2 regions of the Pantoea sp. PA1 genome follow, and region 2 is predicted to be linked to the other one. Evidence: riboswitches for the same ligand, from Rfam matches in the RefSeq annotation. Region 2 holds a riboswitch; the other holds the start of a gene.
The links. Region 2 has a riboswitch for thiamine pyrophosphate ahead of thiM (hydroxyethylthiazole kinase). Riboswitches for the same ligand answer to the same signal wherever they lie in the genome.

Region 1 (3,944 bases), on a different contig from region 2:
GTGCGAACCGCGTTCATCACATAGCCCAGCTCCATCTCCGGATCGGGCACCGGCAAGCGATCAACGTCAGCGCGGCAGGTTACAGGGTTTGAGAAACGCGGGCCTTCGCCGGTTTCAAAATAGAGTCCCAGTCCCATCGCATCCGGAATCGTCAGGATGTCACTGAAGAGGATGGCGGCATCCAGCGGAAAACGACGCAGCGGCTGCAGGGTGACTTCACAGGCCAGCTCGGCGTTTTTACACAGCGACATAAAATCACCCGCCTGGGCGCGTGTCGCTTTGTATTCCGGCAAATAGCGCCCGGCTTGTCGCATCATCCATACCGGCGTGACATCCACCGGCTGACGTAACAGGGCACGCAAATAACGATCGTTCTTCAGTTCACTCATCTCAACACTCTCTCAATAACAGGCGTGTAGTGTAGCACTTTCACACTTCAGCGCGGCACAGGGCGACAGTATCTTCAATCAGGCGGCGTGCCACGGTGCCGGGTGGAGGCAGCAGGGGAAGGTCATCAAAACGGAACCAGGCCGCATCCAGCAGCTCTTTGCCATCATGCTGCAGATCGCCGCTGTCATACTCCGCCATGAAGGCGGTCATCAGGGATTGCGGAAAGGGCCACGGCTGAGAGGTCACATAGCGCACGTTTTTGACGCGGATGTTGCTCTCCTCCATCACTTCGCGGGCTACGGCCTGCTCCAGCGTCTCACCGACCTCCACAAAGCCGGCCAGCACGGTATAGACCTTGTTGCGATGGCGGGCATGATTTGCCAGCAGGATTTCATCACCGCGACGGATAGCCACGATGATGCAGGGGGCGATTTGCGGATAGTAACGCTCACGGCAATGACTGCACAGGCAGGCAAATTCATGCCTGCTGTGATGCATTTCATGGCCGCAGTAGCCGCACCAGCGATGAGAGCGGTAAAACTCCGCCAGCTGCACCCCCCGCCCCGCCAGCTGAAACAGTCCGACATCCTGATCGATCAACTGCCGCACGGAGAACATATCGGCAGAGCGTGACGCACAAATCAGCCAGACATTTTCGCCCTGCCACTCTCCGATAAGGCGTGCTTTACTGCCAGTCAGACCAAAATTTTCGGCGTTTCCGTGGGGTAAATCACCTTGTGGCAACCAAAGTTTCTGTTCATGGCTGACAATCCACCATCCAGCGTCTACGCTTGAGATTTCGCATTGCATTTATTTCGTCATCCTTAGCGTCAAATCGTACGCTGAAGCCCTGATGTTAAGTGTGTTGATAAACAACTATAACTCACATGGAGTCAGATATGCTTAACCAGTTAAACGTCCTGGCTGAACGCGTAGGTGGCAGTAATGAGCTGGTCGATTCCTGGCTCGAAGCCCGTCGCCAGCTGCTGGTGACCTATTATCATCTGGTCGGCCTGAAGCCCAACAAAGAAGCCCTGACCCGTCTCGATGAGCAGGCGCTGGACAACTTCTGTCACAGCCTGGTCGATTATCTTTCGGCCGGTCACTTCAGTATTTATGAACGTGTTATCAGTGAAATGAACGGTGACAGCCCGATGATTGCGGCTGCGCAGATCTATCCGCCACTGGAAGCCAACACCGAGCGGCTGATGCAGCTCTATGATGGTCACCTGCAACAGGCGATAGACGATGAAAACTGCATGACTTTCCAGCAGGCGCTTTCAGAAGTGGGCGAAGTGCTGGAGTCGCGCTTCACGCTGGAAGATAAGCTGATCCAGCTGGCATGGGATAATCAGCTGGCTACCCCGCCGGTTGCCAATGACAGTCAGATTGCCCGTCCCGCTTAACCGGTATCACCACCAAAAGGGTTGAGATTATCCACTCGCCCTTTTATGCTGAAGAGGTTCCGAGGCCACTACGCCGACGAACCTTTTTTATTTTTTGCTGTGAAAAACACGATTTTTACGCCCGATCTGCCGGTCAGATTGGTGTGTAGAAAGCGCTTCTTGTCGGAGTGCCCAGCCGGGCTGAGACCGTTAATTCGGGATCCGCGGAACCTGATCAGGTTAGAACCTGCGAAGGGAACAAGAGTAAATTTTTACGGTATGCCAGCATTCTTATGCTGCCGATACCGCTACTCCTTCCGAACTCCGGACAAGCATCGTTCCCCATGAACAGGAAGATTGCTATGTCTGACCCAAAAATGACCCGTCGTGAACAACGTGCCCAGGCGCAGGAATTTATCGATTCCCTGCAAAGCGGCAGTGCATTTCCCCAGTCCCGTCGCATCTGGATAACCGGCAGCCGTGACGATATTCGCGTTCCGATGCGCGAGATCACACTAAGCCCGACCCACACCGGTGGCAGCAAAGCGCAGCCGACCTATGAGCCAAACGAAGCGGTGCCGGTTTACGACACGGCAGGTGCCTATGGCGATCCCGCAGCACAGATCGATGTTCATCGCGGCCTGGAAAAACTGCGCGCCCGCTGGATAGCGGAACGCGATGACAGCGAATACCTGCCACAAAACAGTTCCGGCTACACCCAGCAACGGCTGGCTGATGAGGGGCTGGACCATCTGCGCTTCGATCACTTACCGACGCCGCGCCGGGCCTGTGCAGGCCGCCGCGTCACCCAGCTGCATTATGCCCGCCAGGGGATCATCACCCCGGAAATGGAGTTTATTGCGCTGCGGGAAAATATGGGCCGTGAACGGATGCGCAGTGAAGTGCTGCTGCAACAGCATCCGGGCCACAGTTTTGGCGCGCATCTGCCAGCCAGCATCACACCGGAGTTTGTGCGGCAGGAGGTGGCAGCCGGACGGGCCATCATCCCTGCCAATATCAATCACCCGGAATCGGAGCCGATGATTATCGGCCGCAACTTTCTGGTTAAGGTGAATGCCAATATCGGTAACTCGGCGGTCACCTCCTCCATTGAAGAGGAAGTGGAAAAACTGGTCTGGTCGACGCGCTGGGGTGCCGATACGGTGATGGATCTCTCTACCGGCCGCTATATTCATGAAACGCGCGAGTGGATTCTGCGGAACAGCCCGGTCCCCATCGGCACAGTGCCGATCTATCAGGCGCTGGAAAAAGTGAACGGCGTGGCCGAGGCGCTGAACTGGGACGTTTTCCGCGACACGCTGCTTGAGCAGGCGGAACAGGGGGTGGATTACTTCACGATACACGCTGGCGTCCTGCTGCGTTATGTCCCGATGACGGCGAAGCGGCTGACCGGGATCGTGTCGCGCGGCGGATCGATCATGGCGAAATGGTGCCTGTCGCATCATCAGGAGAACTTCCTTTATCAGCATTTCCGGGAGATTTGTGAAATCTGCGCCGCTTACGATGTGTCACTGTCGCTGGGCGATGGTCTGCGGCCGGGTTCGATTCAGGATGCGAACGATGAGGCCCAGTTCGCTGAGCTGCGTACCCTGGGCGAACTGACGCGTATTGCCTGGGAATATGATGTACAGGTGATGATTGAAGGGCCGGGCCATGTGCCAATGCATATGATCCGCCGCAACATGACCGAACAGCTCGACCTGTGCGATGAAGCCCCCTTCTACACCCTCGGCCCGCTGACCACCGACATCGCACCGGGCTATGACCACTTTACCTCCGGAATCGGGGCCGCCATGATTGGCTGGTTTGGCTGCGCCATGCTCTGTTACGTCACACCTAAAGAGCATCTGGGGCTGCCGAACAAAGAGGATGTCAAACAGGGGCTGATCACCTACAAAATCGCGGCACATGCTGCTGACCTGGCTAAAGGCCATCCCGCCGCGCAGATCCGCGATAACGCCATGTCCAAAGCGCGCTTTGAATTCCGCTGGGAAGATCAGTTCAACCTGGCTTTAGACCCTCATACCGCCCGCGCCATGCATGATGAAACCCTGCCGCAGGAGTCAGGCAAAGTGGCCCATTTCTGTTCAATGTGCGGCCCTAAATTCTGCTCAATGAAGATTTCTCAGGAGGTGCGCGAGTTTGCGG
Region 2 (3,944 bases):
GAGGTCTCCGCACGCTTCAGCGTTTCACGTCAGCCGGTGCGCGAAGCGTTTATCAAGCTGGCGGAAGCCGGACTGGTACAGGTATTGCCGCAGCGCGGCACGTTCGTGCGTAAAATCTCCGCTAAGCGGGTCGCGGATGGCCGCTTTATCCGTGAGGCGGTGGAAGTGTCGGTGGTTCGTCGTGCCGCGCTGGAGATTGGTGACTCGGGACTGATGACGCTGGAGCACAATCTGCAACTGCAGCGGATGGCGGCGGAGCGGCATGACAGCCAGGCGTTCCTCACGCTTGACGATGAGTTTCATCGTCTGATCGCGGAAAGCATTGACTGCAAGCTGGCCTGGGAAACAGTCGAGAATATCAAAGCGACGATGGATCGGGTGCGCTTCCTGACGCTGAGTGAAGTCTCACCGCCGGAAAAGGTCATTGAGCAGCATGAAGAGATTTATGCCGCCCTGAAACAGCACGATGCCGATGCCGCCGAAGCGGCCATGCGTCATCACCTGCAGGAGATGATCTTCTCCATCACCCCGATTGCTGAGCGCAACAGCGCCTGGTTTGAAGCCCCCTGAATCCCTCCCGAGGGGTGCCCGCCTCGCCTGATTATCCGGGCGAGACGGGCAGTCTCTCTTACCACCATTGATGAAAATGGTGAACCGGCCCGATGCCCTTGCCGACCTCCAGCGAATCCGCCTGCATCAGCGCCTGCTGCAGCCAGTTTTTCGCTTCCTCAATCGTCGTCTCCCATCCGCCATGACGCGGACGTAATGCGGCCAGTGCCGCCGACAGCGTGCAGCCGGTGCCATGCGTATGACGGGTCTCTACACGCGGTGTGCTGAACCGCTGCTCTGCCGATGGCGTAATCAGCCAGTCGGGACTCTCCGCCGCTGTAAGATGCCCTCCTTTCATCAGCACAGCCTGACAGCCCAGCGCCAGCAACGCCCGCCCCTGTTCGCGCATCTCCGTCTCATCGGTGGCAATGGCGCAACCCAGCAGGGCCGCCGCCTCTGGCAGGTTTGGAGTGATCAGCGAAACCTGCGGCAGCAACCGCTCACGAACGCTGGCAACGGCGTCCGGTGAGAGCAGCGCATCACCACTTTTCGCCACCATCACCGTATCCAGTACCACAAAAGGGATCGCCGCCTGCTTCAGCCGCGCCGCCACCTGCTCCACGATAGCCGTTTCTGACAGCATGCCGATTTTCGCGCTGTCGATACGCACGTCATTCAGCACAGAATCGAGCTGGGCGGCGACAAAGTCCGGTTCGATGCGATAAACAGCCTGCACGCCCTGCGTATTTTGTGCCACCAGCGCAGTGATGACGCTGGTGCCATAAGCGCCCAGCGCCGAGAACGTTTTCAGATCGGCCTGGATCCCTGCGCCACCACTGGGATCGGTGCCGGCAATGGTCAGGGCATTAATGCGTTTCATGATCGCCCTCCAGGGTCCAGAGTGCATCCAGAAACGCCGTGGCAAAGCTGCCCGGCCCATTCGCCTGCCCCGCGGCCTTTTCACCGGCTGTCGCCATCACCTGACAGGCCGCGGCAATATTCAGCAGGCCATCGCCGGGCAGCGCGCTGAACCCGGCCACCACCGCCGAGAGCGCACAGCCGGTTCCCACGACCCGCGTCAGCATGGGAGAGCCGCCACGAATGGCAAAAGTGCGCTGACCATCGGTTGCGTAGTCCACTTCACCGGTGACGATGACCCGCGAGTTCCACTCTTTCGCCAGCTGCCGCGCCGCGTCGAGCGCCGCATCTGCCGGGTGAAGCGTATCCACGCCGCGTCCGCCACTGGCCTGCTGCGCCAGCGCCAGAATCTCTGACGCATTGCCGCGTATCACCGCCGGTTGCTGACTTAATAATTGCTGGCAGAAGTCGCTGCGCAGCGTCAGGGCACCGACTGCGACCGGATCGAGCGTCCAGGGCGTGCCCGCCTCCCGCGCCGCGCTAACCGCTGCCTGCATCGCCCGCTGACGCTCGCGCGTCAGCGTCCCGACGTTAATCAGCAGGGCATCCGCAAAGCCGCTGAACTGTGCCGCTTCGTCAGCATCGATCACCATCGCGGGTGACGCATTGAGTGCCAGCAGGACGTTGGCGGTAAAGTTCTGCACCACGTCATTCGTCATGCAGTGCACCAGCGGTGACTGACGGCGAAAGGTGTGCAGAAGGGGCGCGAACTGCGCGGCAGAAAGGTGTTGAGATGGCTGTATCATCGTAGCTCCCAACCGGCGGACAAGAAGGCGAATGCGGTCAGGCATCAGACTTCCCTACGCTGGCATTATCCAGATCAGGTAATACGGGTATTTCTCAGCCTTCACAAAGAAGGGCACCCCGAGTCGAATTACGGTTTGCAGCATAGGCAAGCCGTTCTCTGAAAGCAAGCAACAGCCGCCAGCGAAATGACCGGAACGGAACCTTACGCATGATCCCGATCAACGTTCCATGGTGCAAAAAAAGGCTTAATGCTGCGGGCCTCAGGGATACCTCTTAAGAGGTACTTCTGCTGTCAGGCCTCATGAGCCCTGGCCATCGCTCGGACTCTGACCATTTCATAATAATTAACCTGCGCGAAACACCGTTGTAAAAAAACACTTTATTTCATGGAGTTATCGACTCCTGAAGCGGAACTTCATACTACTCAGGATGTATGATGCGATTGTCAGCGCTTATTCCTCACCGCCATCGATGGCAGGATATTCAAATCGAACGCCAGGGCGCCATCGCCCCTAATGGCCGACATTACCTTTCCACCTATATTTCGGCCCGTTGTGCGGGCTGCGGCGAAACCATCCATCGTGTTTATTACCGGGACATCAGTGACCAGCAGGCGCGTCGCTGGTTAGGCTGACAGCCCGCCCGACGGCCTGTTCCAAAGCAGGGATGAGTTAACAGTTAGTTAGCGATTTGTTAGTCTGATAACTATCCATGGTTTACCCAGACGCCTCTTATGCCACTGCTGTTTGAAAGCCTGAGCCATCAGATTTACCTGTCAGCCCCGCTGTTTATCCTGATCCTGCTCGGATATGGGCTGACACGCTTCGGAAAATGGCCTGCCAGCATCAGCGAAGGCATGAACCGCTTTGTGTTTAACGTTGCGCTGCCCTGCATGCTGTTTCGGGTGATGAGTACCTTCTCGCAAAGCCCGCCGGTGGATGCGCGCCTGCTGCTGGCCTTCTTTGGCAGTTGCCTGCTGGTGTTTATCGTGGGACGCCTGCTGGCGACGCGGCTGTTTAAGCTTGACGGCGTGGCCGCCTCGGTCTTTGCGCTGGGGGGTATCTTCTCCAACAACGTGATGCTGGGGATCCCGGTGGCTACCGTCCTGCTCGGGCCAGAAGCGCTGCCACCGGTGGCGCTGGTGCTGGTGTTTAACAGCCTCATCCTCTGGACCCTGCTGACCGTTTCGGTCGAGTGGGCAAAACAGGGCAGCTTTTCCCTGACAGGTCTCTGGCGCACCCTGATCGGCGTGCTGAAAAATCCGCTGATCGTCGGCATTCTCAGCGGCACGGCCTGGAGCTTTCTTCAGCACCCCTTGCCGCAGATCGCCGCTGAACCGCTGCGGATGCTGGCCTCGCTGGCGGCCCCCCTGTCGCTGGTCACGCTGGGCATGAGCCTGGCACATTATCGGGTGCGGGAGGGTTTAAAAGAGAGTTATACGATCTGCCTGCTGAAGCTGGTTCTGCAACCGATGACGGTATGGGCTATCGCGTGGCTGACCGGTCTACCCCCGCTGGAGAGTAAAGTGGTGGTGTTACTGGGGTCGATGGCGGTCGGGGTTAACGTCTATCTGATGTCGCAGAAATTCAATGTCATTACCGGCCCGGCGGCGGCCAGTATGCTTTTCTCTACGGTGTTTGCGGCCGTGACGACGCCGGTATGGATGATGCTGATGACGCTGGCGGGCTATTAACAGGCGCATAAAAAAAGCCCCTCAGCACTGGGGCTGA

Region 1: another riboswitch for thiamine pyrophosphate. It lies ahead of thiC (phosphomethylpyrimidine synthase ThiC); the one in region 2 lies ahead of thiM (hydroxyethylthiazole kinase).

What each region holds. Positions count from the first base shown of each region.
Region 1 covers NZ_JBXGEE010000011.1:15,518-19,461, reverse strand. The annotation lists gene hemE (uroporphyrinogen decarboxylase) at 1-389, opposite strand, end outside; gene nudC (NAD(+) diphosphatase) at 430-1,200, opposite strand; gene AC1V0D_RS21750 (Rsd/AlgQ family anti-sigma factor) at 1,290-1,796, shown strand; TPP riboswitch at 1,950-2,050, shown strand; gene thiC (phosphomethylpyrimidine synthase ThiC) at 2,138-3,944, shown strand, end outside.
Region 2 covers NZ_JBXGEE010000001.1:1,798,262-1,802,205, forward strand. The annotation lists gene AC1V0D_RS08755 (GntR family transcriptional regulator) at 1-570, shown strand, start outside; gene thiD (bifunctional hydroxymethylpyrimidine kinase/phosphomethylpyrimidine kinase) at 629-1,429, opposite strand; gene thiM (hydroxyethylthiazole kinase) at 1,416-2,213, opposite strand; TPP riboswitch at 2,248-2,344, opposite strand; gene AC1V0D_RS08770 (hypothetical protein) at 2,651-2,848, shown strand; gene AC1V0D_RS08775 (AEC family transporter) at 2,948-3,907, shown strand.